2 regions of the Lysinibacillus sp. EB106-09-02-XG168 genome follow, and region 1 is predicted to be linked to the other one. Evidence: a T-box and tRNA genes for the amino acid it is inferred to sense, from the RefSeq annotation. Region 1 holds a T-box; the other holds one or more tRNA genes.
The links. A T-box is a leader RNA that pairs with one kind of tRNA and senses whether it is charged. The one in region 1 lies ahead of ileS (isoleucine--tRNA ligase), so its partner is inferred to be a tRNA-Ile.
Positions count from the first base shown of each region.

Region 2: it encodes a tRNA-Ile, which carries the amino acid that the T-box ahead of ileS (isoleucine--tRNA ligase) is inferred to sense. The anticodon was not compared.

Region 1 is NZ_JBYTDN010000003.1:1,002,801-1,017,130, forward strand. Features, by position in the region: gene AC3WSO_RS05680 (YlmH family RNA-binding protein) at 1-269, shown strand, start outside; gene AC3WSO_RS05685 (DivIVA domain-containing protein) at 365-889, shown strand; T-box leader at 990-1,209, shown strand; gene ileS (isoleucine--tRNA ligase) at 1,481-4,249, shown strand; gene AC3WSO_RS05695 (helix-turn-helix transcriptional regulator) at 4,391-5,569, opposite strand; gene AC3WSO_RS05700 (hypothetical protein) at 5,807-6,142, shown strand; gene AC3WSO_RS05705 (sodium/solute symporter) at 6,167-7,735, shown strand; gene lspA (signal peptidase II) at 8,061-8,537, shown strand; gene AC3WSO_RS05715 (RluA family pseudouridine synthase) at 8,537-9,448, shown strand; gene pyrR (bifunctional pyr operon transcriptional regulator/uracil phosphoribosyltransferase PyrR) at 9,691-10,233, shown strand; gene AC3WSO_RS05725 (solute carrier family 23 protein) at 10,253-11,563, shown strand; gene AC3WSO_RS05730 (aspartate carbamoyltransferase catalytic subunit) at 11,736-12,614, shown strand; gene pyrC (dihydroorotase) at 12,616-13,893, shown strand; gene AC3WSO_RS05740 (carbamoyl phosphate synthase small subunit) at 13,893-14,330, shown strand, end outside.
Region 2 is NZ_JBYTDN010000003.1:3,830,004-3,844,333, forward strand. Features, by position in the region: gene nadB (L-aspartate oxidase) at 1-1,365, shown strand, start outside; gene nadC (carboxylating nicotinate-nucleotide diphosphorylase) at 1,346-2,206, shown strand; gene nadA (quinolinate synthase NadA) at 2,193-3,296, shown strand; tRNA gene AC3WSO_RS19445 (tRNA-Glu) at 3,488-3,559, opposite strand; tRNA gene AC3WSO_RS19450 (tRNA-Ser) at 3,562-3,652, opposite strand; tRNA gene AC3WSO_RS19455 (tRNA-Asn) at 3,662-3,738, opposite strand; tRNA gene AC3WSO_RS19460 (tRNA-Ile) at 3,743-3,819, opposite strand; tRNA gene AC3WSO_RS19465 (tRNA-Gly) at 3,826-3,899, opposite strand; tRNA gene AC3WSO_RS19470 (tRNA-Phe) at 3,903-3,978, opposite strand; tRNA gene AC3WSO_RS19475 (tRNA-Asp) at 3,994-4,069, opposite strand; tRNA gene AC3WSO_RS19480 (tRNA-Met) at 4,073-4,147, opposite strand; tRNA gene AC3WSO_RS19485 (tRNA-Ser) at 4,198-4,290, opposite strand; tRNA gene AC3WSO_RS19490 (tRNA-Ile) at 4,306-4,382, opposite strand; tRNA gene AC3WSO_RS19495 (tRNA-Met) at 4,389-4,462, opposite strand; tRNA gene AC3WSO_RS19500 (tRNA-Ala) at 4,489-4,564, opposite strand; tRNA gene AC3WSO_RS19505 (tRNA-Pro) at 4,571-4,647, opposite strand; tRNA gene AC3WSO_RS19510 (tRNA-Arg) at 4,661-4,737, opposite strand; tRNA gene AC3WSO_RS19515 (tRNA-Leu) at 4,751-4,839, opposite strand; tRNA gene AC3WSO_RS19520 (tRNA-Gly) at 4,845-4,919, opposite strand; tRNA gene AC3WSO_RS19525 (tRNA-Leu) at 4,966-5,050, opposite strand; tRNA gene AC3WSO_RS19530 (tRNA-Lys) at 5,072-5,147, opposite strand; tRNA gene AC3WSO_RS19535 (tRNA-Thr) at 5,154-5,229, opposite strand; tRNA gene AC3WSO_RS19540 (tRNA-Val) at 5,233-5,308, opposite strand; rRNA gene rrf (5S ribosomal RNA) at 5,319-5,434, opposite strand; rRNA gene AC3WSO_RS19550 (23S ribosomal RNA) at 5,552-8,479, opposite strand; rRNA gene AC3WSO_RS19555 (16S ribosomal RNA) at 8,784-10,335, opposite strand; gene AC3WSO_RS19560 (DMT family transporter) at 10,617-11,522, opposite strand; gene AC3WSO_RS19565 (MgtC/SapB family protein) at 11,799-12,521, shown strand; gene AC3WSO_RS19570 (cation diffusion facilitator family transporter) at 12,537-13,532, shown strand; gene AC3WSO_RS19575 (iron-containing alcohol dehydrogenase) at 13,705-14,330, opposite strand, start outside.

The sequences.
Region 1 (14,330 bases):
TAGAAGAATCTCATACTGTTTCCTCTATGCGTTTAGATGTTATTATCTCAACGGTATTAAAAACTTCTCGCCAGAAGGCACAAGCATTAATAACAGGTAAAAAGGTACGTGTAAATTGGACTGAACGGGATACAGTTGCGTTTGAATTACAAGAAGGAGACATTTTATCTGTACGTGGAAGTGGTCGAATAAAAATTATGATGACGGAAGGTCGTACAAAAAAAGATAAAATTCGATTACAAATCGGTCGATTGACCCAAAAAAGCTGAAAATCAAGTAAATTTCATTAATTTTTACTGCTAAGTTGTTGGAACAATTGTATAATAGAAAGTATGAATGTACATGTAAAGGAGAGAAGGATCGTATGCCGTTATCACCTATTGATATACATAATAAGGAGTTTACTAAATCCTTCAGAGGTTATGCTGAAGATGAAGTAAATGAATTTTTAGATCAAATTATTAAAGACTATGAGATTTTGTTACGGGAAAAGAAGGAAGTAGACAGACAACTGGAGATTTCCTTAGAACAAGCGAGACATTTTAATTCTTTAGAAGAAACGTTACAAAAGTCAATTGTTGTTGCGCAAGAGGCAGCTGACGAAGTACGAAGAAATTCTCAAAAAGAAGCTAAACTCATTGTAAAAGAAGCAGAAAAAAATGCTGATCGTATTATTAATGAGGCTTTAACGAAGGCTCGTAAAGTAACAATTGAAATTGATGAGCTGAAAAAGCAATCAAAAGTATTCCGTAATCGTTTTAAAATGCTAGTAGAGGCACAGCTTGATTTACTAAATGCAGATGACTGGGATCATTTGCTACAATATGATATTGACCTTACTGAAATTCAAGCATCTGTCGAAGAAGCACAAGAAGCTGATCAAGTTTAATCTATATAATTGTAGACATTGGGCTGCAATAAGTGAAACTTGACGTGATTGTATGATTTTCATATACTATGGTAATAGTAATTATTTTGAACACATATGCAAACAGGCAAAGACGAAGACAGTATTTGTTAGGCGTAGTTAAGCGATTTGGGGATAGTGTGAGCCCAAACATGCAAATAACAATGAACATCACTTCGGAGCTAAATAACTGAATGTAGTAAGTTATTTCGTAGTGCACGACGTTAATGTGCTTTAAGTGGTAGTACAATTTTGTGCTACAATTAGGGTGGTACCGCGAGTATAAGCTTCTCGTCCCTTTCAGGGATTGAGAGGCTTTTTTATGTTCAAATGACGGTTGGCTTCATTTCTTTTAATGTGAAATTCTGTGTTTGAACTTAACTTCCATTGTTAAAACGTGTTGATTTTGCTAACAACTAGACTTGAGGACATTTCTCGAAATGTATCTATGTAGCGCCAAGCCGGAACGGAAATCAATCTCACGTTATAATAATATGCCTAATAACTGTCGTAAGTGTATGAGCGCCTATGAGCATTTGTTTGTTGTTTGTAAACATAAAGGAGGAATTGAAAATGGTTGAGTACAAAGATACTTTATTAATGCCAAAAACAGATTTCCCAATGCGTGGAAACTTACCGGCAAATGAACCGAAGATGCAAGAAAAATGGGACGAAATGGACATTAATAAATTGCAGATGGAGCGTACAGAAGGACGTCCAGAATATGTGTTGCACGATGGACCTCCATATGCAAATGGTGATATCCATATCGGTCACGCTTTAAATAAAGTGCTGAAAGATATGATTACGCGTCATCGCTCTATGAATGGTTACCATGTAAACTATATTCCAGGTTGGGATACTCATGGTTTACCAATTGAGCAAGCACTTACGAACAAAGGTGTAAAGCGCAAAGAAATGTCTGTTGCTGAATTCCGTAAATTATGTGAAGAGTATGCTTACGAGCAAATTGACAATCAACGTACACAATTCCGCCGTTTAGGTGTTCGTGGTGATTGGGAAAATCCATATATTACATTAAAGCCTGAATTTGAAGCACGTCAAATCGAAGTATTCGGTAAGATGGCTGAAAAGGGCTATATTTATAAAGGTTTAAAACCAGTTTACTGGTCTCCATCATCTGAATCTGCACTGGCAGAAGCGGAGATTGAATATCAAGATGTTAAATCGCCTTCTATTTATGTAAGCTTTGCGCTTAAAGATGCTAAAGGTGTAGTTCCAGCAGATGCTAAAATGATCATTTGGACAACAACGCCTTGGACGCTTCCAGCGAACTTGGGGATTTCTGTAAACCCTGAATTTATTTATGTTGTTGTGGCAGTTGCAGATAAAAAATTCATCATTGCAAAAGAATTATTAGAAAAAGTTGCTAACGAACTTGAATGGGAAGCATATGAAGTTGTGCAAGAAGTTAAAGGTGAAGCGTTAGACCGAGTTGTTGCACAGCATCCATTCTATGACCGTGAATCTCTTGTAATGGTTGGAGAGCACGTAACTGCTGAAGCGGGTACTGGCTGTGTTCATACAGCACCAGGACACGGTGAAGATGACTATCATATTAGTAAACAATATGGTCTACCAATTCTTAGCCCAGTTGATAATAGCGGCTGCTATACTGATGAAGCACCTGGTTTTGAAGGTGTATTCTATAATGATGCCAACAAATTAGTCACTGAAAAATTAAAAGAAGTAGGCGCTTTAGAAAAGCTTAATTTCTTTACACACTCATATCCACATGACTGGCGTACGAAAAAACCAGTTATTTATCGTGCAACACCACAATGGTTTGCGTCGGTTGATGCATTCCGTGATGAGTTACTAGGGGCTGTAAAATCAACAACATTTACACCTGCTTGGGGTGAAACTCGTCTTTATAATATGATTCGTGACCGTGGAGACTGGGTAATTTCACGTCAGCGTGCATGGGGCGTGCCAATTCCAATTTTCTATGCTGAAAATGGAGAGCCAATTATTACACCAGAAACAATTGCTCATATCTCAGCTTTATTCCGTGAACATGGGTCAAATATTTGGTTCCAAAAAACAGCTAAAGAATTATTACCTGAAGGCTTCACACACTCTGGTAGCCCGAACGGTGAATTTACAAAAGAAAACGATATTATGGACGTTTGGTTTGACTCAGGCTCTTCTCACCAAGGTGTGCTAGTAGAACGTGGTATGAAGTATCCAGCTGATCTATATTTAGAAGGTTCTGACCAACACCGTGGATGGTTTAACTCATCATTAATTACTTCTGTAGCTATTAATGGCTATGCACCATATAAGGGACTATTAACACATGGTTTCGTTCTAGATGGTGAAGGTCGTAAGATGAGTAAGTCTTTAGGGAATGTCATTATCCCGAAGAAAGTGATGGACCAATACGGAGCAGATATTCTTCGTTTATGGGTTGCTTCTGTAGATTATACAGCAGACGTTCGTATCTCAATGGATATGTTGAAGCAAGTTTCTGAAGTTTATCGGAAAATCCGTAACACATTCCGTTTCTTACACGGAAATGTAGCTGATTTTGATGCGACAAAAGATCGTGTAGCATATGCAGATCTTCGTGAAATGGATCAATACGTTTATATGCGCTTACAAGATGTTTTAAAAACTGTTCGTGCTGCATATGATCGCTATGATTTCGCGGCTGTGTATCATGCAGTGAATAACTTTGTTGCTGTAGAATTATCTTCATTCTATTTAGATATTGCAAAAGATGTTGTGTACATCGAAGGTCATGACAACAAAGACCGCCGTGCGATGCAAACAGTTATTTATGACACATTAATGACGTTAGTAAAAGTAATGTCACCAATTATCCCTCACACAAGTGACGAAATGTGGTCTTACTTACAAGCTCAAGGTGTTGTAGAAGAGGTATCTGTACAATTAACAGACTTCCCAGAGGTAGATGAACATGAAAACTACGAAAGTCTACGTGAAAAATGGGTAAAAATTATTGATGTTCGTGATGATGTTTTAAAAGCATTAGAGGAAGCTCGTAATGCAAAAACAATCGGTAAATCACTTGAAGCGAAAGTGACAGTTTATGCGAAAGAAGATGTGGCAGCATTATTAAATGATGCAAGCATTAATTTTGCGCAGCTTTCAATTGTTTCTGCCTTTGAAGTAGCATCAATAGAAGCTGCACCAGCAGATGCATTAGCTCTAGAACATGCTTCCATCGTTGTAGAAAAAGCAACAGGTGAAAAATGTGAGCGTTGCTGGTCAATTTCTGAAACAGTCGGTTCAAATGAAGCACATTCTACAGTGTGCGCGCGTTGTGCAGAAGTTGTAGAAACGTATTACGCTTAATGTAAAAATAAGAATCTGCATTCTATGCAATTAATAACGCAAGTCTCCTTGATGATGGGGGGCTTGCGTTTTTTATTTTGTCACCTGAGGTCTAGCAGATTCTTTTTTTGTCATGGAGTGATTTCTTAGAAATTTAAATGACTATTTAAATAATATTTCTTGTGTATTGCGGTAGTCGGTTGGGGATATACCGACATATTTCTTAAATGTAAGGCTGAAATAATTAGGTGTGTTGAAGCCACAGATGAAGGAGATCTTTTCAATGGTGTAATCGTATTTTCGCAAATACGGTAGTGACTTGATGATACGTGTAAAAGCTACATAATCAACAAAATTGCGGCCAATTTCTTTTTTAAACAATCTGCTAAAATGAGTAGCACTAAAATTGCTATATTTGGCAACGTCACTGATCACAAGTTGTTCATCATAGTGCTCCTCGATATATTGGATAGCTTTTTGGAGCTGTTCTTGCTTTGTTAAATCCTCATAAAACCGTACATGAACACTATGAACAGGAGGTTTCCTTCGAGCCTTTCGAGCTTGGCTATAGGATTCCTTTACTTGCATGGCGTCTTGAAAAACGCCACCAATCCCCATAAAAAGATGGATGCAATAATCTTTTTTTAACGTTTCAATAACCTCAAGTAAACAAGCTACCCCCTCCGACCAATGCTTAAATGATGTGTATTCATTAGGAATGCGCATAAGCAACAGTAAATAACGTTCAAAATGTAAAAAAGATATAGGTACTTTATTAGCAAAGATTTGGTGAAACACATTAGTGATCACACTGCCCGCATCATGAGGGTAAGGTCGATCTTCATTCACATCTATATAACCCTGGATTAAAAACACGATATTTGGGATACAATGTCTCGATAAAAAAGAGGAAGATTGGATTATTTCCTGCTCACTTTCAACCTCTCCACGTATTAGTCGTTTTAAAAAAGCTTCTCGGAATGGCGAAGTATGGTCTTGCGAAATTTGCTGCGATAACTCAAGCATTGTAAGAGTACTTGCTTGTTTAGCTTGATAGGACGTATAAAGCTTTTTAACAATTCGTAGAAATTTTGCTTTCTGTAACGGTTTGATGAGAAGTGCAGTCAAGTTTAGTTCAATGGCTATACCAGTTGAGTAGGAAAGGTGTTCTGCAACAATAGGGACAATTATACTATTAGGATAATTTCTTTTTAACCGGTTTATCTTTACCCAATCAAATAAACGGTTAATTTCATAGACAACAATAGCAGAAATCTCTGTTTTAGGTTCTTCGCAATTAAGAAAAGTATTAGGTAGGAATTCTTCTAGCCAGTAGCTCATTTGTTGTTGTTCATATGAATTTTCAATGTACCAAACAATATTTAAAATGCTAACATCACCCTTCTATTATAAATGGGGAATAATAAAAATATTTTAACTTAAAATAGCATTTATTTGTACTAATACAGCAATATTTTGTAACTATTTTATAGATTAAATAGAATAAAATAATTGTAGTAAATAATAATTTGAAATTTCAGATAATTATTTACTGAAACAAGAAGGGAGAGCTGAAATATGGCAGAAGTAGGGAGTCATGATTATGAATATGTGGAAGCTGGAACTATCGATGTAAAGGATCTTCCACCACTAGATGCAACTACTAACAAAATTATGAAAGACGAGTTTACTACAGGTTTTAGTTTAACGGTATTTTATTTCATTTTAATTTTTAGTATTCCGGTTATGAACTGGTTCGCTCCAGAGCTTGCTTTCAAGAAAATTTTGGGCGGTATGACAGTGACATGGTTTGTGACAACTGTCGTGATGATGGTAATGGCTTTTATTATTGCGTATGTGCATACAACATTGTACGAGAAGCGCCTTAAGAAATACGAAATACTGAATAAGTAGTTTTAGCTAAGGGGGATATGTAGAATGATGAAAGCTCTATTAGAACCGAAGATGTTAATGACTATTGCTTTAATGGGGACAATTGTATACATTACGTATTTAACGAAAAGAAATGCAACAGCATCAGATTTCTTTGTTGGGGGACGAAGTTTTGGATGGTTTACAAATGGTTCGGCAATTGGGGGAGACTATTTAAGTGCTGCTACATTTCTCGGGATAGCCGGTTTGACTTTCCAATTAGGGTATGACGGTGCTTACTATGCATTTTGCTTCTCCATTGGATTGACGTTGCTAGCTATTTTTGTGGCAGGCCCGCTAAGACGATTTGGAGCATTTACCGTTGCTGATTTTTTAGCTTATCGTTTTCATAGTAGACGAGCTCGGCTAGTAGCGGTAGCTGTGGTTTTGGCGATTTCTGGTTTTTATGCAGCGCCACAATTATTAGGGGCGGCACAAATTTTAAGTATGTTTTTCGGGACTTCATATGAATTCGGCATTATCTTTACATGTATTGTAATGGTTTTCTATGTAGGAATAGGCGGCATGAAAGGAACAACAATCAACCAAGCTTTAGAGCTTTGGATTCGCCTCGGAGCGTTTGTTGTTATGTTGATTGCGGCAATGTATAGTGGTTTGCATTACGATAAGATTTTAGCTGCTATTAATTCATTCAGCGGTCCTATTACAGGAACATCACCATATGCCTTAGATGAAAATAATGTTAATTTTGATGGTGCTGCTTGGACGGGAACAGGTTTCTATTTCCCAACATTTTGGCAAACTATCAGTATGACAATTGGTTTAGCGCTAGGTACAATTGGTCTGCCACATATTCTACTAAGATTTTATACGAATCCAAGTGCGAAGGCGGCTCGTAAATCGGCATTGATGGCGATAGGAATTGCAAGTACGTTTTTCTTATTAGCGGTATACTTAGGTGTTGTAGGTCGTTCTATTTTTATCTCGGGTACAGCAAGTGAGGAAGTCATGCGTGATCTAGTGCTTGGTGGGAACAATATGGTGATTCCTACAACAGCACTTGCACTAGGAGGTAAATGGCTGCTTGGACTAGTCATAGCAGGTGCGTTTGCGGCCATATTCTCAAATTTATCAGGGTTATTTATTACAAGCTCAGGCGCATTAGCCCATGATTTATATGCAAGCGTTATGAAAAAGGATATTACAGAAAAACAACGAGTAGTTGCAGGGAAAGTAGCCATCGTTTTATTAGGTATTTTATATGGAGCATTGGGTTTACTAGTTAAGGATGCATCCATTGGCCATTTAGTGGCACTTGCTTTTACTGTTGCGGCGAGTACATTTACACCAATATTTATTTTAGGTATTTGGTGGAGAGGAATGACAGAAAAAGGAGCAATTGCGGGTTTACTCATTGGTCTTGGTGTATCGATGTGGATGATTTTTCTTCCAGGAACATTACCAAGCTTCTTACAATTTAAAATCCCAGGTATCATCACAGTACCTGTAGGATTCTTATCCGTTATTATTGTGTCATTATTAGATCGAAAAGTACCGGCTGATGTCAATGATTTCATGAAGCGTGTGCATTCAAAAGAGTCTGAAATAGCCTGAAACGGTATAATTTTGAATAAAAATTGATAAGCTATTGCCATTACTTATGAAATGATGGTGATAGCTTTTTTATGGCTGGAAGTTGACGGCGGAAAAAGAGCGGTCGACGGATAGAACTGTCAGAGTGACAGAAGAAAGACAGGCCGACGGATTGAACAGCCAGAGCTACGGAAAGAAAAGCCGAAGCGACGGAAAGCACACCCAAATCAAAGCAAAAATCAACCCTACAATATGGTGATGACTCATATTTTCATGCTATATTAGTTATTCTGAGATGGCTGTTATGGTAGAATAGGTTAGATGTTGAGCGAACGGAGGAGTGTCTGTGTATAAATATTATGGATTGGCCGCATTCGTGATTCTTTTAGATCAATGGACAAAGTGGCTAATTGTGAAAAATATGGAGTTTGGTGAACGAATTTCAGTATGGGATCCATGGTTTGGGATATTGTCTCATCGAAATAGAGGAGCAGCATGGGGAATGTTAGAAGGCCAAATGTGGTTGTTTAGCATTATCACGATAGGTGTTATTTGTGCCGTTCTATACTTTTATCATAAAGAGGCTAAAGGTAAACCGATTTTTCAAGTTGGCCTAATGCTTTTATTAGGTGGAGCTATAGGGAATTTTATTGACCGTATATTTAGAGGTGAAGTGGTCGATTTTGTAAGTGTATTAATTCCAGTAATTAATTATGATTTCCCAATCTTCAATATTGCGGATGCCGCTTTAACAATGGCGGTAGTAATATTAATGATTGGCATAATAATGGAAGATAAAAAAGGAAAGAAACAGGTGAAATAATGACGCAAGTATCATATACAATGGAAGAACAACAAAAGGGAGAGCGCATTGATAAGGCGCTTTCGAGTGTGCAATCAGAGTGGTCGCGTACACAAATTGGTAATTGGATTACTGATGGAATTATTAAAGTAAATGGAGAGACTGTAAAGGCGAAGTATAAGGTAAAAGTAGGGGATGTTGTAGAAATCGATGTACCTGAAGCGGAACCATTAGATGTCATTGCTGAAAACTTAGATCTTGATATTGTTTATGAGGATGCGGATGTCCTTGTTGTAAATAAACAAAAGGGTATGGTTGTCCATCCAGCGCCTGGACATATGACGGGTACACTCGTTAATGGTTTAATGTATCATTGTAAGGATTTATCGGGTATCAATGGCATTATGCGTCCGGGAATTGTGCATCGTATAGATAAAGATACATCAGGATTATTGATGGTGGCTAAAAATGATGCAGCTCATGAATCGTTAGTGAATCAGTTAGTTAATAAAACAGTGACACGTAAATATACTGCGCTCGTTCACGGGCATATTGCACATGATAAAGGAACAATTGATGCACCTATTGGTCGAGACCAAAAAGATCGTCAAAAACAAGCAGTTGTCGACAACGGTAAGCATGCAGTAACCCACTTCCAAGTTATCGAACGCTTTGGCGACTTTACTCTAGTAGAGTGTCGTTTAGAAACAGGACGTACGCACCAAATTCGTGTTCATATGAATTATATTGGATTCCCACTTGTTGGTGACCCAAAATATGGACCAAAGAAGACAATTGACTTTGGTGGACAAGTATTACACGCAGGAGTATTAGGCTTTGATCATCCTGCATCAGGTGAATATTTGCAGTTCGAAGCGCAAATTCCTGCTGATTATGAACAATTATTACTAGATTTAAGAAATAGGGATTGACGTATAGATAAAGAAGGTCTATACTAACGAAAGTGAATGAACAACTTAACTAAATATTCACCTTTAATGGCAGTCCAGAGAGGCTGAGAAGGTACATGTGAAAGTGTTGTGAAAAATTTGTGCTGCAAATTTTTTTAACACGCTATTTAAACACGTATATAACCCTCTCAGGCTATTCGCCTCGAGAGGTTTTTTTATGGACACATGACCCAATAATAGATAGAAGAGAGGAGGAAACTTACATGGCACAAAATGAGTTATTAGATGGCCCATCTATGGCAAGAGCGTTAACACGCATCGCACACGAAATTATTGAACGCAATAAAGGGATCGACGAATGTATTCTAGTTGGTATTAAAACGCGGGGTGCCTTTCTTGCAAGAAGCCTAGCAGAACGAATTGAAAAAATTGAAGGCAAACCAATCCGTACGGGGGAGCTTGACATCACTCTTTATCGAGATGATTTAACGACAAAGCATGATAATGAACAGGCACATGTTGAGCAAGTCGATATCGATTATGAGGTCGTCAATCAAAAAATTATTTTAGTCGATGATGTACTCTATACGGGACGAACAGTACGCGCAGCGCTAGATGCAGTGATGGATCTAGGGAGACCAGGTCAAATTCAACTTGCAGTACTGATCGATAGAGGGCATAGAGAGCTACCAATAAGAGCTGATTATGTTGGTAAAAATGTTCCGACATCTGGAGCTGAACGTATAGTCGTAAATTTACAAGAAGTAGATGGAGAAGATTGCGTCATTATTTATAAAGAAGACTAACTTAAAGTGAGGAAACATTATGTCAAATGCAGTATTAGATGTTAAAGATAAACCGACCCCAGTCCAACTAGTGACATTAAGTTTCCAGCACATGTTCGCCATGTTTGGGTCAACGATCTTAGTTCCTCAGTTGGTTGGTCTTAGTCCAGCTATTGCCCTATTAACGAGTGGGATTGCTACACTGTTCTTCTTATTAATTACGAAATTTCAAGTACCTGCTTATTTAGGATCATCATTCGCCTTTATTGCGCCGATTTTACTAGCGGCAGGTGGCTTAAATAAAGATGGTTCCAGTGTAAATCCTGGTCATGCAATGATTGGTGCTATGGCAGTAGGGATTACATATGGCATCGTATCCCTTATCATCTGGAAAAGCGGCTATAAATGGATTATGAAAATTTTACCACCGATTGTGGTGGGCCCTGTCATTATGGTAATTGGTCTTGGACTATCAGGGACAGCGGTCAATATGGCGATGAATGTAGACGATAAATATAACTTTTTACACTTCTCAGCAGCGCTAGTGACTTTATTTACAGCCATTATTTTCACGATTGCCTTTAAAGGCATTTTAAGCACAATGCCAATCTTGATTGGCTTAATCGTAGGATATGTTTACTCAATGATAATCGGTATAGTTGATTACTCACCGATTGCGAAAGCTGATTTCTTTGCACTACCTGACTTCTTAATCCCAGGTGTTCACTATGAGTTTGAAATCACAACAACGTTACTCCTAACGATGGTGCCAATCGTTATCGTAACGATTTCCGAGCATATTGGTCACCAGTTAGTATTAGGTAAAGTGGTCAATCGAGATTATATTAAAGAGCCAGGCTTACATCGTTCGTTATTAGGGGATGGACTTGGAACATTTATTAGTGCACTAATCGGTGGTCCGCCGAAAACAACTTACGGTGAAAATATCGGTGTCCTTGCGATCACACGAGTTTACAGTGTGTATGTCATTGCAGGTGCAGCAGTCGTAGCCATTTTACTGTCATTCTTCGGGAAAGCAATGGCAGTTATTGCAACAATTCCAACAGCTGTACTTGGTGGAGTTTCCATCTTACTCTTCGGTATAATTGCAGCAAGTGGATTACGAATGTTAGTGGATAACCATATCGACTTTGGTAATAGTCGTAACTTGGTCATCGCCTCAGTTATTTTAGTCATCGGTATTGGTGGTGCGAAGTTCGTTGTTTCAGAATCACTAAGTATCGAAGGTATGGCATTAGCAGCGATTATCGGTGTTCTTTTAAATGTCATCCTACCAGGTAAAAAAGAAGCGGATGTACCAATACCGCACAATCAAAATATAAATTCATAAAAGTACCTTTTAATGAATTGTCCAGAGAGGCAAAGAAGGGGAAGTTGTAGACAGTCTAAAAGTAGGAATGTATCCTGCTGTAGTTTGTCGCGCCTCCTTATGCCTCGTTGATGACATCAATGAGGCTTTTATTTTACAAAACGTTCATGAAACATACCCTATGGAGGTTACAATGAAGAACTTATTATCGATGGAACATTTAACAATTGAAGAAATTAACCACATTCTAGATCGTGCGCAAGCTTTTGAGAATGGTGAGGCATCATCGTTATCTCGCCCATACAACATTGCAAATTTATTTTTTGAACCAAGTACGCGCACGAAAACAAGCTTTGAAATGGCAGAGCGCAAAGTTGGCTGTACCGTTATCCCGTTTGACGGTAGCTTTTCGAGCGTCTCTAAAGGAGAGACATTGTACGATACGGTAAAGACGTTAGAAATGATTGGTATAGACGCAGTAGTCATTCGAGCAAAGGAAGATGCGTATTACAATGAACTACTAGAAGGTATCGATGTGTCAATTATTAACGGAGGTGACGGCACTGGTCAGCATCCGTCTCAATCACTATTAGATCTTTATACTATCAAAAAAGAGTTTGGTTCTTTTGAAGGGTTAAATGTGACAATCGCTGGTGATATATGCCATAGCCGTGTAGCAAAATCGAATGCGTTAGCGTTACAAAGACTAGGGGCAAATGTTCATTTCCTTTGTCCAGAAGAGTGGCAAGGCAGTTTCGAAGCGCATCATTCTTGGGATGATTTAATCGAAATAAGCGATGTGATTATGTTACTTCGTGTGCAACATGAACGTCATAAAGTAAATAAAAGCTTCTCAAAAGAGGGCTATCATGAAGAGTACGGTTTAACAGTTGAACGTGAGAAACAAATGAAAGAAAAGGCAATTATCATGCATCCAGCACCGGTCAATCGTGATGTAGAAATTGCTTCTGAGCTAGTAGAATGCGAGCGTTCTAGAATTTTCGAGCAAGTTCGAAATGGTGTTTATACACGAATGGCTATTGTAGAAACAATTTTAAAGGGGAGAGAGTAACATGACAAAAGTTCTTCAAAACGTACAAATGGTAAATGAACAAGGCGAGCTACAAACAGTAAATATCGCTATGGTAGACGGCAAAATTACTGAAATAGGTCAACATGTAACTGTAGCAGGCGCAGAAGTAATCGAAGGAAATGGTTTAGTTGTTGCACCAGGCTTTGTGGATGTTCACACACATTTACGTGAGCCAGGATTTGAACATAAAGAAACAATTGCTACAGGTTCAGCATCAGCAGCAAAAGGCGGCTTCACAACAATTTGCGCGATGCCAAATACAAAACCAGTGCCAGATTCAGTAGAAAATATGCAGCTGATTAACGGTCTTATTAAAGAAAGTGCAGCTATTCGAGTACTTCCATACGGCTCATTAACAAGGGACATTTCCGGTGAGGTTCGTACAAATATTGAAGAATTAAAAGCACATGGGGCTGTCGCATTTTCAGATGATGGTGTTGGGATCCAGCTTGCATCAACGATGTATGAGCAAATGAAGGATGCAGCACAGCACGATGTAGTTGTTGTCGCACACTGTGAAGATAACTCATTAATTTACGACGGCGTGATGCATGAAGGGAAACGTAATAAAGAGCTTGGTTTACCAGGAATTCCATCGATTTGTGAATCCGTTCAAATTGCACGAGATGTTCTGCTGGCAGAAGCAGCTGGAGCACGCTACCACGTATGTCACGTATCAACGAAGGAATCTGTACGTGCTGTACGTGATGCGAAAGCAGCAGGAATTCGTGTCACGGCAGAAGTTTGCCCTCACCATTTATTACTTGAAGAAATGGATATTCCATCAGATGATGCAAACTGGAAAATGAATCCTCCGTTACGTGGAATAGATGATAAAGACTCACTTCACGCAGCGCTGCTAGACGGAACGATTGATTGTATCGCTACAGACCATGCTCCACATACAGTAGAAGAAAAATGCTGTGGTATGGTTGGTGCACCATTTGGCATTGTAGGCTTCGAAACAGCATTCCCACTGCTTTACACACAGTTTGTAGAAACAGGGAAATGGACTTTAAAACAGTTGATTGACTGGATGTCTGTAAAGGCAGCTCAAATTTTTGATCTACCATATGGCACATTAGAAGTTGGAGCTTCTGCAGATATGATTTTAATAGATTTAAATAAAGAGCAAACAATTGATGCAGAAGGCTTTGTATCAAAAGGGCGCAATACACCATTCAATGGTTGGACTGCAAAAGGATGGCCGGTCCTTACAATTTTTGAAGGCAATATCGTATACCAGGAGGCAGAGTAATGAAAAAACGTTTACTTATTTTAGAAGATGGCACAGTATTTACAGGTACAGCGTTCGGAAGTGAGCGCGCTTCACAAGGTGAGGTTGTATTCACAACAGGGATGACAGGTTATCAGGAAACAATTTCAGATCCTTCATTCTACGGACAAATTGTAACGTTAACTTACCCTTTAATCGGTAATTACGGTATTAACCGTGATGATTTTGAATCAATCTCACCAGCTATTCGTGGATTCGTAGTCCGTGAATTAGCAAAAACACCTTCAAACTTCCGCTGTGACTTAACAGTAGATGAGTACTTAACATCCAAAGATATCCCAGGGATTGAAGGAATCGATACACGAAAATTAACACGCATTATTCGCAGTAAAGGTTCAGTTAAAGCTATTTTAACAGCGGCTGATGAAGAAGTGAATATGGATGAAGTCGTGGCAAAA
Region 2 (14,330 bases), 2.8 Mb from region 1:
TTGACTGCTGGTGAATATCATCATGAAAGAAGGAATGTTGAAGTACTAATAGAAAACGGCACAGAAATTATGCGTAATTTATTAAATGAGGGCTTCCCGGTTGATCGACAAGTTGACGGGTCCCCCGCTCTTGGTTTAGAGGGAGCACATAGTCATCACCGCATTTTACATGCAGGCGGTGATCGTACTGGTCAAGTAATGATAGATTATTTGCTCAATCAACTCACATCTAATATCGTCGTGAATTGCTTTGAGATGGCTTACGAGCTCTTATTAAACACAAATGGGGATTGTGTTGGCGCTCTAACAAAAGGAGCAAAGGGTACGAAGCGCTACCTTGCCCACCACGTCATTCTCGCGACAGGAGGTGCAGGTGCTCTTTATTCTTGTACGTCTAACTTTGCTACGAATACTGGTGATGGGATCGCATTAGCCTATCGTGCAGGGGCTGCCATCAGTGATATGGAATTTATGCAATTCCATCCAAGCTTACTTTGGTCTGGAGGCCAGGCCAAAGGGTTAGTCTCTGAAGCTGTTCGTGGTGCCGGGGGAATATTTGTCGATGCGTATCGTCAGCCCATAATGGAAGGCATACATAAACAGCTGGACTTAGCACCACGCCATGTTACAGCACATGCATTATTTCATAAACGTGCTGTTGGGCAGGAAACATTTATTGATATTACAAAGATTGAACACTTTGAAGAAAGATTTCCTACGATTGCTCAACTTTGTTCTGACAATAGTGTTAATTTACAGGATGGCCTAATTCCTGTAGCACCAGGTAGCCATTTCTTAATGGGCGGTATTGTTGCTAATGACAAAGGAAAGACATCTATTCCTAACCTCTATGCAATTGGGGAAGTTGCTTGTACAGGAGTGCATGGCGCCAATCGTTTAGCTAGTAACTCTCTATTAGAAGGAATTACGTTTGGACAAAGAACAGCCCAATACGTTATTCAAACAGGTTGTACACAAAATAATTTCTTGATTAGTGACAAACATCACCAACAAACAATGCCATCGTTATTTACAAAAGATCAATTACGACAAATGATGATGCACACATTAGGCATTGTGCGAAATCCTATCGATATGCAACAATTCGTACAACAATTGCCCTCATTGCAATCACTTCTTCATGTAAATTTAAATGACCTGAATCAACAGGAACTTGAACTTTTCATGATGCATATTGTCGCTACACTAATGGCACTCGCAGCCATTACACGAAAAGAAACTCGCGGAGCACATATTCGCGTTGATCAACCAGAAAATGATAACCAGTGGGCAAACCGTTGGATTATTTTTCAACAAGGACAGATGAAAGTGAGGGATTCATTATATGAATATCATCAAACTTGAGGAAATGTTAAAGCAATTTTTTAATGAAGATATAGGCGATGGAGATTTATCAAGTGAATTAATATTTTCCCCTGAACAACAGGGATCTTTTTCTTTTTATGCAAAAGAAGATGGCATTTTTTGTGGAGCTCTCATCATTAAGCATGGATTTCTTCTACTTGATCGATCGATGGATATTACCCTTTATAAAAAAGATGGAGAAAAAGTAAATGCTGGTGATGTTCTTACTGTTATTCAAGGGCCACTTCAAAAGTTATTAATAGGTGAGCGTGTAATTTTGAATCTTATCCAGCGTATGTCTGCTATTGCCACAACTACAAATTTAGCGGTGCGAGAAACTGCAGGTACTAATGCGAAAATATGCGATACGCGCAAAACAATGCCTGGTTTGCGTATGTTAGATAAATACGCTGTTAGAATCGGTGGTGCCTATAATCATCGCAATGGTTTATTCGATGCGATCATGCTAAAGGATAATCATATTGCTTTTGCGGGTAGTATTACTAATGCAGTACAGGCGGCACGTGAGAAAATCGGTCACACCATTAAGATCGAAGTCGAAATCGAAACAAAAGCACAATTAGCAGAAGCAATTGCAGCTGGTGCAGATATCATTATGTTTGATAATCGTAGCCCTAAAGAAATACGTGAATGGCTTCCTGCTGTTCCTCCACATATCGCTACAGAAGCCTCGGGCGGCATTACACTTCAAAACTTAAATAGCTATGCGACAACAGGTATTCAATGGATTTCACTCGGAGCGCTAACACATTCAGTAAAAGCTTTTGATATTAGTGCAATTGTAAAACCGAAAGGAGCTAGTTTCATTGTCCATCACTAATCTATTTCAACAAATGTCACTACTACCCGAGCATTATCGTGCTTTATCTAAAAATGACATGGAATCTCGCATTCTAGCTATAAAAAAGGAATTAGGTAGTAAGCTCTTCATTCCAGGGCATCACTATCAAAAAGATGAAGTAATTCAATTTGCTGATGCAACAGGGGATTCCTTACAACTTGCTCAAATATCAGCAGCTAATACGGAAGCTAAACATATAGTATTTTGTGGCGTACACTTTATGGCGGAAACAGCTGATATGCTTACATCTAAACGGCAGCATGTATACTTACCTGATATGCGTGCAGGCTGTTCAATGGCAGATATGGCAGACATTTATCAAACAGAACAAGCATGGCCAATTTTACAGAAACTTTTTGGCGATACCATTATCCCTCTAACATATGTTAATTCTACTGCTGCCATTAAAGCATTTACGGGACGACATGGTGGAGCATGCGTTACATCATCCAATGCAAAAGAAATGGTTGAATGGGCATTTACGCAAAAACAACGTATTTTCTTTTTACCCGATCAACATTTAGGTAGAAATACTGCGTACGATTTAGGAATACCGCTTGAAAATATGGCCGTCTGGAATCCCCATACAAATAAGCTTGAAACGGATCAGTCCCCAGAAAACATTCAAGTCATCTTATGGAAGGGACACTGCTCTGTACACGAAGGCTTTACAGTTCAGCATACGGAGCTTATACGTAAAGCTCATCCAAATATGCGGATCATTGTTCATCCTGAATGTAGTCGTGAAGTTGTTGCTGCTGCAGATGATGCAGGTTCTACAAAATACATTATTGATACGATTAATAAAGCACCAAGTGATTCGGCATGGGCAATCGGTACTGAAATGAATCTCGTCAATCGTCTGATCAAGCAGCACCCTGATAAGCAGATTATCTCTTTAAATGAAAACTTCTGTCCTTGTCTTACGATGAATCGTATTGACCTTCCCCATCTACTTTGGTCTTTAGAAAGTATACAAAAGGGGCAACCACATAATCGTATTCAAGTAGATGTTCACACTGCTGAAGAAGCACGTAGTTCACTTGAACGGATGCTATTAAGAGCGTAAAGAGCAAAACGTCTACCTAAAACGAGTAGACGTTTTCTTATAGTTACTTAAGTTTTCTAATGAGAATATGTAGTAATGTTCAAATACATTTCAACTAATCATAATCGTGTAAGACAATTAGTAGAATCTTAAAAACTATATTTATACAAAAAAATGCAGTAGATGTAAGTTACATCTACTGCATTTCAGTATGACCCGTACGGGATTCGAACCCGTGTTACCGCCGTGAAAGGGCGGTGTCTTAACCACTTGACCAACGGGCCAATGGCGGAGAAGGAGGGATTTGAACCCTCGCGCCGGTTACCCGACCTACACCCTTAGCAGGGGCGCCTCTTCAGCCTCTTGAGTACTTCCCCACAAAAAAATGGCTCCGAAGGCAGGACTCGAACCTGCGACAACCTGATTAACAGTCAGGTGCTACTACCAACTGAGCTACTTCGGAATAATGGTGGGCCTAAATGGACTCGAACCATCGACCTCACGCTTATCAGGCGTGCGCTCTAACCAGCTGAGCTATAGGCCCTTAGATTGGAGCGGGTGATGAGAATCGAACTCACGACATCAGCTTGGAAGGCTGAGGTTTTACCATTAAACTACACCCGCATATGGTGGGTCAGGACGGAATCGAACCGCCGACACTTAGAGCTTCAATCTAATGCTCTACCAACTGAGCTACTGACCCATATTTTTAAAAAAATGGCGGTCCCGACCGGGATCGAACCGGCGATCTCCTGCGTGACAGGCAGGCATGTTAACCGCTACACCACGGGACCATTTGGTTGCGGGGGCCGGATTTGAACCAACGACCTTCGGGTTATGAGCCCGACGAGCTACCACTGCTCCACCCCGCGTTAATAAAATATTCTTTTCGAGTTTTTTAAGCGCCATTTATAAAATAAACTGGAGGAGGTAGAGGGATTCGAACCCCCGCGCGGTGTTACCCGCCTGTCGGTTTTCAAGACCGATCCCTTCAGCCAGACTTGGGTATACCTCCGTAACAATATATAAATGGTGGACCTTGCAGGACTCGAACCTGCGACCGGACGGTTATGAGCCGTCTGCTCTAACCAACTGAGCTAAAGGTCCTTAAGATGGCGGCAGAGGGGATCGAACCCCCGACCTTACGGGTATGAACCGTACGCTCTAGCCAGCTGAGCTACGCCGCCAGGATCTTTATACTGGTTATCTTTTATGGTGGAGCCTAGCGGGATCGAACCGCTGACCTCCTGCGTGCAAGGCAGGCGCTCTCCCAGCTGAGCTAAGGCCCCATAAAATGGTCGGAATGACAGGATTCGAACCTACGACCCCTTGGTCCCAAACCAAGTGCTCTACCAAGCTGAGCTACATTCCGATAAATATTAATTTGGCGCGCCCGACAGGAGTCGAACCCATAACCTTCTGATCCGTAGTCAGACGCTCTATCCAATTGAGCTACGGGCGCTAATTATAAAAAATGGTGCCGAGGGCCGGAATCGAACCGGCACGGTAGTCACCTACCGCAGGATTTTAAGTCCTGTGCGTCTGCCAGTTCCGCCACCCCGGCACATTTGGAGCGGAAGACGAGGTTCGAACTCGCGACCCCCACCTTGGCAAGGTGGTGTTCTACCACTGAACTACTTCCGCATGTGCATAAGATTTATTTATCCTGGCAATTATTAAATTTAAAATATGGTGCGGGTGAAGGGAGTCGAACCCCCACGCCTTGCGGCGCTAGATCCTAAGTCTAGTGCGTCTGCCAATTCCGCCACACCCGCATATTTTGTTGGCAATTTAAATGGTGAGCCATGAAGGACTCGAACCTTCGACCCTCTGATTAAAAGTCAGATGCTCTACCAACTGAGCTAATGGCTCAAACTATGGTGCCGGCGATAGGAGTCGAACCCACGACCTACTGATTACAAGTCAGTTGCTCTACCAACTGAGCTACACCGGCAAATGGTGGAGGATGACGGGCTCGAACCGCCGACCCCCTGCTTGTAAGGCAGGTGCTCTCCCAGCTGAGCTAATCCTCCTGGGTATTATGCCTAGCGACGTCCTACTCTCACAGGGGGAAGCCCCCAACTACCATCGGCGCTAAAGAGCTTAACTTCCGTGTTCGGTATGGGAACGGGTGTGACCTCTTTGCCATCATCACTAGACTATTTTCAAAGACAAGATTTATTATAACACATTTCGTTATAATTGCAAGCTTTTTTTAAAAAACTTTCTTGTTCTTTCAAAACTGGATAAACGGTGCATTGAATGTTTCAAACATGTTGGTTAAGTCCTCGATCGATTAGTATTCGTCAGCTCCATGTGTCACCACACTTCCACCTCGAACCTATCTACCTCATCGTCTTTGAGGGATCTTACTTACTTGCGTAATGGGAAATCTCATCTTGAGGGGGGCTTCATGCTTAGATGCTTTCAGCACTTATCCCGTCCACACATAGCTACCCAGCGATGCCTTTGGCAAGACAACTGGTACACCAGCGGTGTGTCCATCCCGGTCCTCTCGTACTAAGGACAGCTCCTCTCAAATTTCCTACGCCCACGACGGATAGGGACCGAACTGTCTCACGACGTTCTGAACCCAGCTCGCGTACCGCTTTAATGGGCGAACAGCCCAACCCTTGGGACCGACTACAGCCCCAGGATGCGATGAGCCGACATCGAGGTGCCAAACCTCCCCGTCGATGTGGACTCTTGGGGGAGATAAGCCTGTTATCCCCGGGGTAGCTTTTATCCGTTGAGCGATGGCCCTTCCATGCGGAACCACCGGATCACTAAGCCCGTCTTTCGACCCTGCTCGACTTGTAGGTCTCGCAGTCAAGCTCCCTTGTGCCTTTACACTCTACGAATGATTTCCAACCATTCTGAGGGAACCTTTGGGCGCCTCCGTTACCTTTTAGGAGGCGACCGCCCCAGTCAAACTGTCCGCCTGACACTGTCTCCTGCCCCGCTAAGGGGCATGGGTTAGAATTTCAATACAACCAGGGTAGTATCCCACCGACGCCTCCTTCGAAGCTGGCGCTCCGAGATCTCTGGCTCCTACCTATCCTGTACAAGTTGTACCAAAATTCAATATCAGGCTACAGTAAAGCTCCACGGGGTCTTTCCGTCCTGTCGCGGGTAACCTGCATCTTCACAGGTACTATAATTTCACCGAGTCTCTCGTTGAGACAGTGCCCAGATCGTTACGCCTTTCGTGCGGGTCGGAACTTACCCGACAAGGAATTTCGCTACCTTAGGACCGTTATAGTTACGGCCGCCGTTTACTGGGGCTTCAATTCGCAGCTTCGCTTGCGCTAACCACTCCTCTTAACCTTCCAGCACCGGGCAGGCGTCAGCCCCTATACGTCACCTTACGGTTTTGCAGAGACCTGTGTTTTTGCTAAACAGTCGCCTGGGCCTATTCACTGCGGCTCTCATGCGCTTGCACGCTCAAGAGCACCCCTTCTCCCGAAGTTACGGGGTCATTTTGCCGAGTTCCTTAACGAGAGTTCTCTCGCACACCTTAGGATTCTCTCCTCGACTACCTGTGTCGGTTTGCGGTACGGGCACCTCTCACCTCGATAGAGGCTTTTCTTGGCAGTGTGAAATCAGGAACTTCGTCCATACGGACTCGCCATCACAGCTCAACGTTACAGTGTGCGGATTTGCCTACACACACGCCTTACTGCTTGGACGCGCATATCCAACAGCGCGCTTACCCTATCCTACTGCGTCCCCCCATTTCTCAAACGGTGAGGAGGTGGTACAGGAATATCAACCTGTTGTCCATCGCCTACGCCTATCGGCCTCGGCTTAGGTCCCGACTAACCCTGAGCGGACGAGCCTTCCTCAGGAAACCTTAGTCATACGGTGGACGGGATTCTCACCCGTCTTTCGCTACTCATACCGGCATTCTCACTTCTAAGCGCTCCACCAGTCCTTCCGATCTGACTTCAACGCACTTAGAACGCTCTCCTACCACTGACATCGTAGATGTCAATCCACAGCTTCGGTGAATCGTTTAGCCCCGATACATTTTCGGCGCAGCGTCACTCGACCAGTGAGCTATTACGCACTCTTTAAATGATGGCTGCTTCTAAGCCAACATCCTGGTTGTCTGTGCAACGCCACATCCTTTTCCACTTAACGATTACTTTGGGACCTTAGCTGGTGGTCTGGGCTGTTTCCCTTTTGACTACGGATCTTATCACTCGCAGTCTGACTCCCGTGTATAAATATCTGGCATTCGGAGTTTGTCTGAATTCGGTAAACCGGGATGGCCCCCTAGTCCAAACAGTGCTCTACCTCCAGTATTCTCATCACGAGGCTAGCCCTAAAGCTATTTCGGAGAGAACCAGCTATCTCCAAGTTCGATTGGAATTTCTCCGCTACCCACACCTCATCCCCGCACTTTTCAACGTGCGTGGGTTCGGGCCTCCAGTAAGTGTTACCTCACCTTCACCCTGGACATGGGTAGATCACCTGGTTTCGGGTCTACGACCACGTACTATTTCGCCCTATTCAGACTCGCTTTCGCTGCGGCTCCGCCTTCTAAAGCTTAACCTCGCACGTAATCGTAACTCGCCGGTTCATTCTACAAAAGGCACGCTATCACCCATTAACGGGCTCTAACTACTTGTAGGCACACGGTTTCAGGATCTCTTTCACTCCCCTTCCGGGGTGCTTTTCACCTTTCCCTCACGGTACTGGTTCACTATCGGTCACTAGGTAGTATTTAGCCTTGGGAGATGGTCCTCCCGGATTCCGACGGAATTTCACGTGTTCCGCCGTACTCAGGATCCACTCAGGAGAGAACGAACTTTCGACTACAGGGCTTTTACCTGCTCTGGCGGACCTTTCCAAGTCGCTTCATCTAACTCGCTCTTTTGTAACTCCGTATAGAGTGTCCTACAACCCCAAGAGGCAAGCCTCTTGGTTTGGGCTCTTCCCGTTTCGCTCGCCGCTACTCAGGGAATCGATTTTTCTTTCTCTTCCTCCAGGTACTTAGATGTTTCAGTTCCCTGGGTCTGCCTTCAAGACGATATGTATTCACGTCAAGATACTACGCGATTAAACGTAGTGGGTTCCCCCATTCGGAAATCTCCGGATCAAAGCTCACTTACAGCTCCCCGAAGCATATCGGTGTTAGTGCCGTCCTTCATCGGCTCCTAGTGCCAAGGCATTCGCCGTGCGCCCTTAATAACTTAACCTATAGCTTTCAATACACATCGCATTTCGTTGTCAGCTTCACTCGTTCAGTCAGTCACGTACAGAGGTACGTTCGTTCCTTCTCTCGATTGCTTCCTAAAACTGCTCGTGTCTTGAAACCTTATTCGTTATTAAGCCTATAAAAAAACTTAAAAAATAAATGTGTTTGTTACTATTTCAATGTCGTTTTATCCAGTTTTCAAAGAACAAGTTTTGAAGTATTTCATTCAGAAGAATGAACCTTCAAAACTGAACGCAAAACGTAATCTTACAAACCCTAGGTTTGTATTCCGAAAATATCCTTAGAAAGGAGGTGATCCAGCCGCACCTTCCGATACGGCTACCTTGTTACGACTTCACCCCAATCATCTATCCCACCTTCGGCGGCTGGCTCCAAAAGGTTACCCCACCGACTTCGGGTGTTACAAACTCTCGTGGTGTGACGGGCGGTGTGTACAAGGCCCGGGAACGTATTCACCGCGGCATGCTGATCCGCGATTACTAGCGATTCCGGCTTCATGTAGGCGAGTTGCAGCCTACAATCCGAACTGAGAACGACTTTATCGGATTAGCTCCCTCTCGCGAGTTGGCAACCGTTTGTATCGTCCATTGTAGCACGTGTGTAGCCCAGGTCATAAGGGGCATGATGATTTGACGTCATCCCCACCTTCCTCCGGTTTGTCACCGGCAGTCACCTTAGAGTGCCCAACTAAATGATGGCAACTAAGATCAAGGGTTGCGCTCGTTGCGGGACTTAACCCAACATCTCACGACACGAGCTGACGACAACCATGCACCACCTGTCACCGTTGTCCCCGAAGGGAAAACCATATCTCTACAGTGGTCAACGGGATGTCAAGACCTGGTAAGGTTCTTCGCGTTGCTTCGAATTAAACCACATGCTCCACCGCTTGTGCGGGCCCCCGTCAATTCCTTTGAGTTTCAGTCTTGCGACCGTACTCCCCAGGCGGAGTGCTTAATGCGTTAGCTGCAGCACTAAGGGGCGGAAACCCCCTAACACTTAGCACTCATCGTTTACGGCGTGGACTACCAGGGTATCTAATCCTGTTTGCTCCCCACGCTTTCGCGCCTCAGCGTCAGTTACAGACCAGAAAGTCGCCTTCGCCACTGGTGTTCCTCCAAATCTCTACGCATTTCACCGCTACACTTGGAATTCCACTTTCCTCTTCTGCACTCAAGTCCCCCAGTTTCCAATGACCCTCCACGGTTGAGCCGTGGGCTTTCACATCAGACTTAAAGGACCGCCTGCGCGCGCTTTACGCCCAATAATTCCGGACAACGCTTGCCACCTACGTATTACCGCGGCTGCTGGCACGTAGTTAGCCGTGGCTTTCTAATAAGGTACCGTCAAGGTACAGCCAGTTACTACTGTACTTGTTCTTCCCTTACAACAGAGTTTTACGATCCGAAAACCTTCTTCACTCACGCGGCGTTGCTCCATCAGGCTTTCGCCCATTGTGGAAGATTCCCTACTGCTGCCTCCCGTAGGAGTCTGGGCCGTGTCTCAGTCCCAGTGTGGCCGATCACCCTCTCAGGTCGGCTACGCATCGTCGCCTTGGTGAGCCGTTACCTCACCAACTAGCTAATGCGCCGCGGGCCCATCTTATAGCGACAGCCGAGACCGTCTTTCAGTATTTCACCATGAAGTGAAATAGATTATTCGGTATTAGCCCCGGTTTCCCGGAGTTATCCCAAACTATAAGGTAGGTTGCCCACGTGTTACTCACCCGTCCGCCGCTAACGTCAAAGGAGCAAGCTCCTTCTCCGTTCGCTCGACTTGCATGTATTAGGCACGCCGCCAGCGTTCGTCCTGAGCCAGGATCAAACTCTCCATAAAAAGAAATTTGATTAGCTCAAATTGTTTTGCTGGCATCATGTTTGATGTCCAAAATTTTGTTTCGTTCACCAACTCAAGGTTAGCTACTAAAAACTTTATTGATTACGTTTTGCTTGTTCAGTTTTCAAGGTTCATTTTGTCGCCGTTGTTTTCAGCAACTTTGTCATTATAACTCATCTCCAATAAGAAGTCAACAACTTTTTTAAAAAAATCTTTTTTCAAATCTTTTTCTCAAGTCATCCTTCTTGTTAAGGACAAGTAATAATATATAATATAGCAAATTAAAAATCAAGCTTTTTTTGAAAAAAGTTTAAAATTTTTTTCTCATCGATCACAAACAATAAAATTCCTACTATAACAATTAATCCACCAATAATTTGTGTGGCTATTAAATACTCTTTAAAAATGAAAAGAGCTAAAACGGCCGCGCCAATTGGTTCAAATAATATCGAAATAGAGACTACATTTGTACTAACGTATTTGATAGACCAATTAAATAGAGTATGACCCAATAAATTAGGCACAATCGCTAATAAAATAAACCATATCCAGTCCATAGTTGGATAAGGGCCGAACGATTCACCTTTAATAAGAACATAGATAAATAACGTAATTGTACTAACAGCATAAACAAGCATGGTATATGTCACAAGAGATAACCGCTTACGTACATCTTGTCCAAATAAAAAGTAAGCCGTAACGAGTGCACACGCAATAAGAGCGAGCATGTCTCCATAAAATGCAGTACCGTTAAGTTTAAAATCTCCCCAACTTATTAAAATACTACCAACAATAGCAATCGCGCCTGCAAGTATTGTTTTTAGAGTAATACTCTCTTTAAAGAAAAAATATGTACCTACAAATGCAAACAATGGCTGTAGTGTAACCAAAACTGTAGAACTTGCTACAGAAGTGTAATTGAGTGATTCAAACCACAAAATAAAATGGAACGCTAAAAATATGCCTGCAACTGAAGAAAATAGCCAATCACGTCTTCTTAATTGTTTTACTTCATTAGTGTACTTCCAAAAAAACAGAGGAGCCATTATTAATACCGAAAACAACATCCGGTAAAAAGCAATAACCCCTGCCTCCGCATTTGCTAACTTTACAAATATCGCAGATAAAGATACAGAAATAACACCTATAAATATAGGAATGTATGGATGAATTTTTGGTTTCTCCATTAAATCCAACCTCCAATCATTTTTACCCGGACATAAATACATCTGGTTACGACTTTGTGCTAAAAGTGATATCTACTTGAAATTTTAACTTATACCAATCACCTATAACGTTAGAGACTTCTGTAGCTACTTTAACTACCAAGAACGTTTGACGAAAGAAATAAAAATACTTATACTTCATTCCTATCGTGATGTACAATACAAAAAGTAATGTACATATAATAATGACACCTTGCATATCTCTTAGCAATACGAAATATCTGTGGAGGGTTGCGTATGGAAACCTTATTTGGAAATATGATTACATATGAAGTTGGCATAAAATTAGTAATTGCAGCCACATTAAGTTTAGTAATCGGCATCGAAAGGGAATTAAAAAAGAAGCCTGTAGGATTAAAAACGAGCTTAGTCATCGCCACATTTAGCTGTTTATTAACTATTATTTCGATCGAAACCGCCTACTCAACACCCCCAAGGTCAGAAATCAACATTACAATGGATCCTCTACGCTTGGCTGCCCAAGTTGTTAGTGGAATTGGATTTCTTGGAGCAGGTGTTATTTTAAGGCGCGGGAATGATAGTATCTCAGGTTTAACAACCGCTGCAATGATTTGGGGAGCTGCCGGTATAGGGATTGCAGTCGGTGCAGGATTCTATATGGATGCTACTTTAGCTGTTATTATCATTGTATTCGGTATTGAGGTTCTATCGCCGTTTCTAATGAAAATAGGACCAAAAAGAATTCGTATGCGAGAGATATCATTGAAAGTTCAGATAAACAATGATGAAAAAAGTGAGTCCTTTCTAGAATTTCTAAAGGAAAACAATATTATTATCGAAAACATACGCATTCAAGATGTTCCAAATAATAATAATAATGTTTTTCACGAATTAGATTTACGTTTATCATTAATAGTATCTGATAACTTACTGTCATTTTATCGTTCATTACGAGCACTACCCTATATAGAAAAAATCGAAATGGAAATTTTAAACTAGTTGGAGGATTCTTTCGTGGGAGAACTATTAAAACTATTAAAAAACGGGAATAAACCATCTTTGATGGCAGCAGTTGTCAATGCCTTTTTAGGAATTATTAAAGGCGTCGCCTTCTTCTTTACAGGTAATGTTGCCATGTTTGCAGAAATGATGCACTCTCTAGGGGATGCAGCAAACCAATTATTTGTTTATATCGGCTCAGCACTTTCGAAAAAAGCACCGACAAAACAATTTCCTGGAGGCTTTGGCCGAATCGTAAATTTAGTTTGTCTTTTTGCTGTTATAATCGTGGCAATCCTTTCTTATGAAACTGTAAAAGAAGGCTGGCATCATTTTATACACCCGGCTGGAGAATCTAAAGGAATGCTCATTGCACTTGGCGTATTATTGGTCGGTATCGTTTTAGAAGGATCGGTACTTGCGAAAGCTGCCGTGGAAATATTACATGAGACTGGACAAGAGAAAGTGGGATTACTAACAGCTATCCCTAAAGCTTTTCCTTTTTTAAATCGCGCAAAACCAGCAACAAAACTAGTGTTTATGGAAGACCTAGTCGCTACAGGTGGTAACGTGTTGGCCTTCGCCGCTATATTAATAGCGCATTTTACAGGCTGGGCAAATATAGAAGGGCTCGTTTCGATGATTATCGGCTTTATGATGTTCTATGTAGTAGCAAAAGTTTTCCTTGATAATGCACGAGGCGTTATTGGCGAAACAGACGAAGAAATGTTAAATCATATCGCTCATCTCGTTATGGATGACCCAAACATCAAAGATATTGTTCGTTTAGAGGTCGTTAAAGAAGGTGAATTTTTACATGTGGAATTAGTTGCCGAAGCTGACCCTAACTTATCACTTGCTTTTCTAGATGATGTCCGCGACCATTTAACAGAGGTCATTTTAAGTCAGAAGGGCGTATCAAAAGTGGCCATTCTATATGATGAGGATGACGGGGAACAAAATTGGGTGCATATTGGAGAAAGACCTGATCACTCAACACCCAAACAATAATATCATTATCCAACATAATTTTTCTAAATAAGATAAATAGCCAATTGCCATGTTTCAGGCAGTTGGCTATTTTTTATATAAACGACTGACGTCCCAAAGAAACGCAATGTGACATCAAGATTAAATTTTTATAAGGAAGTCCGCACATCAAGACTCGTGGCCTCGTTTTCAATTAAAGTGAGTTTTGCAAAATAGCTCGCACATCTTCTTCCTGTAATTTGTTGAAGTTTCCAAAAGGCCCATTTTGCATTGCATGTTCTACGATTTGATGGAATTTTGAATCATCGATTTCATAATCCGCAAGGTGACTCGGAGCTCCTATTGAAGTCCAGAATTCCGACAAACGATCAATTCCTTCGTATGCTATTTCTTCTGAAGTCTTTCCTGTAGCGTCGACACCGAAAACGCGTGTTGCAATACCCGCAAAACGCTCTGGATTCACAGGTACACTTAGACGCATCCAATGTGGTTGTAATATCGCCAAACCGCCAGCGTGCGGAATATCGTATACCGCAGATACAGCATGCTCAATATTATGTGACGCCCAATCACCTCGAGAACCAATTGATAAGAATCCATTTAATCCAATTGTACCAGCTAATAAAATCGTTTCACGCAACTGGACATTCTCTAAATCTTCTATTAATTTAGGAGCTGTTGTAATAACTGTTCGTAATACTCCTTCGCACATTTCATCTGTGATCGGGGTATTCGTTGTGTTATGGAAATATTGCTCAATAACATGCGACATCATATCAACGATACCGTAAATTGTATGATTTTTTGGTACTGATACTG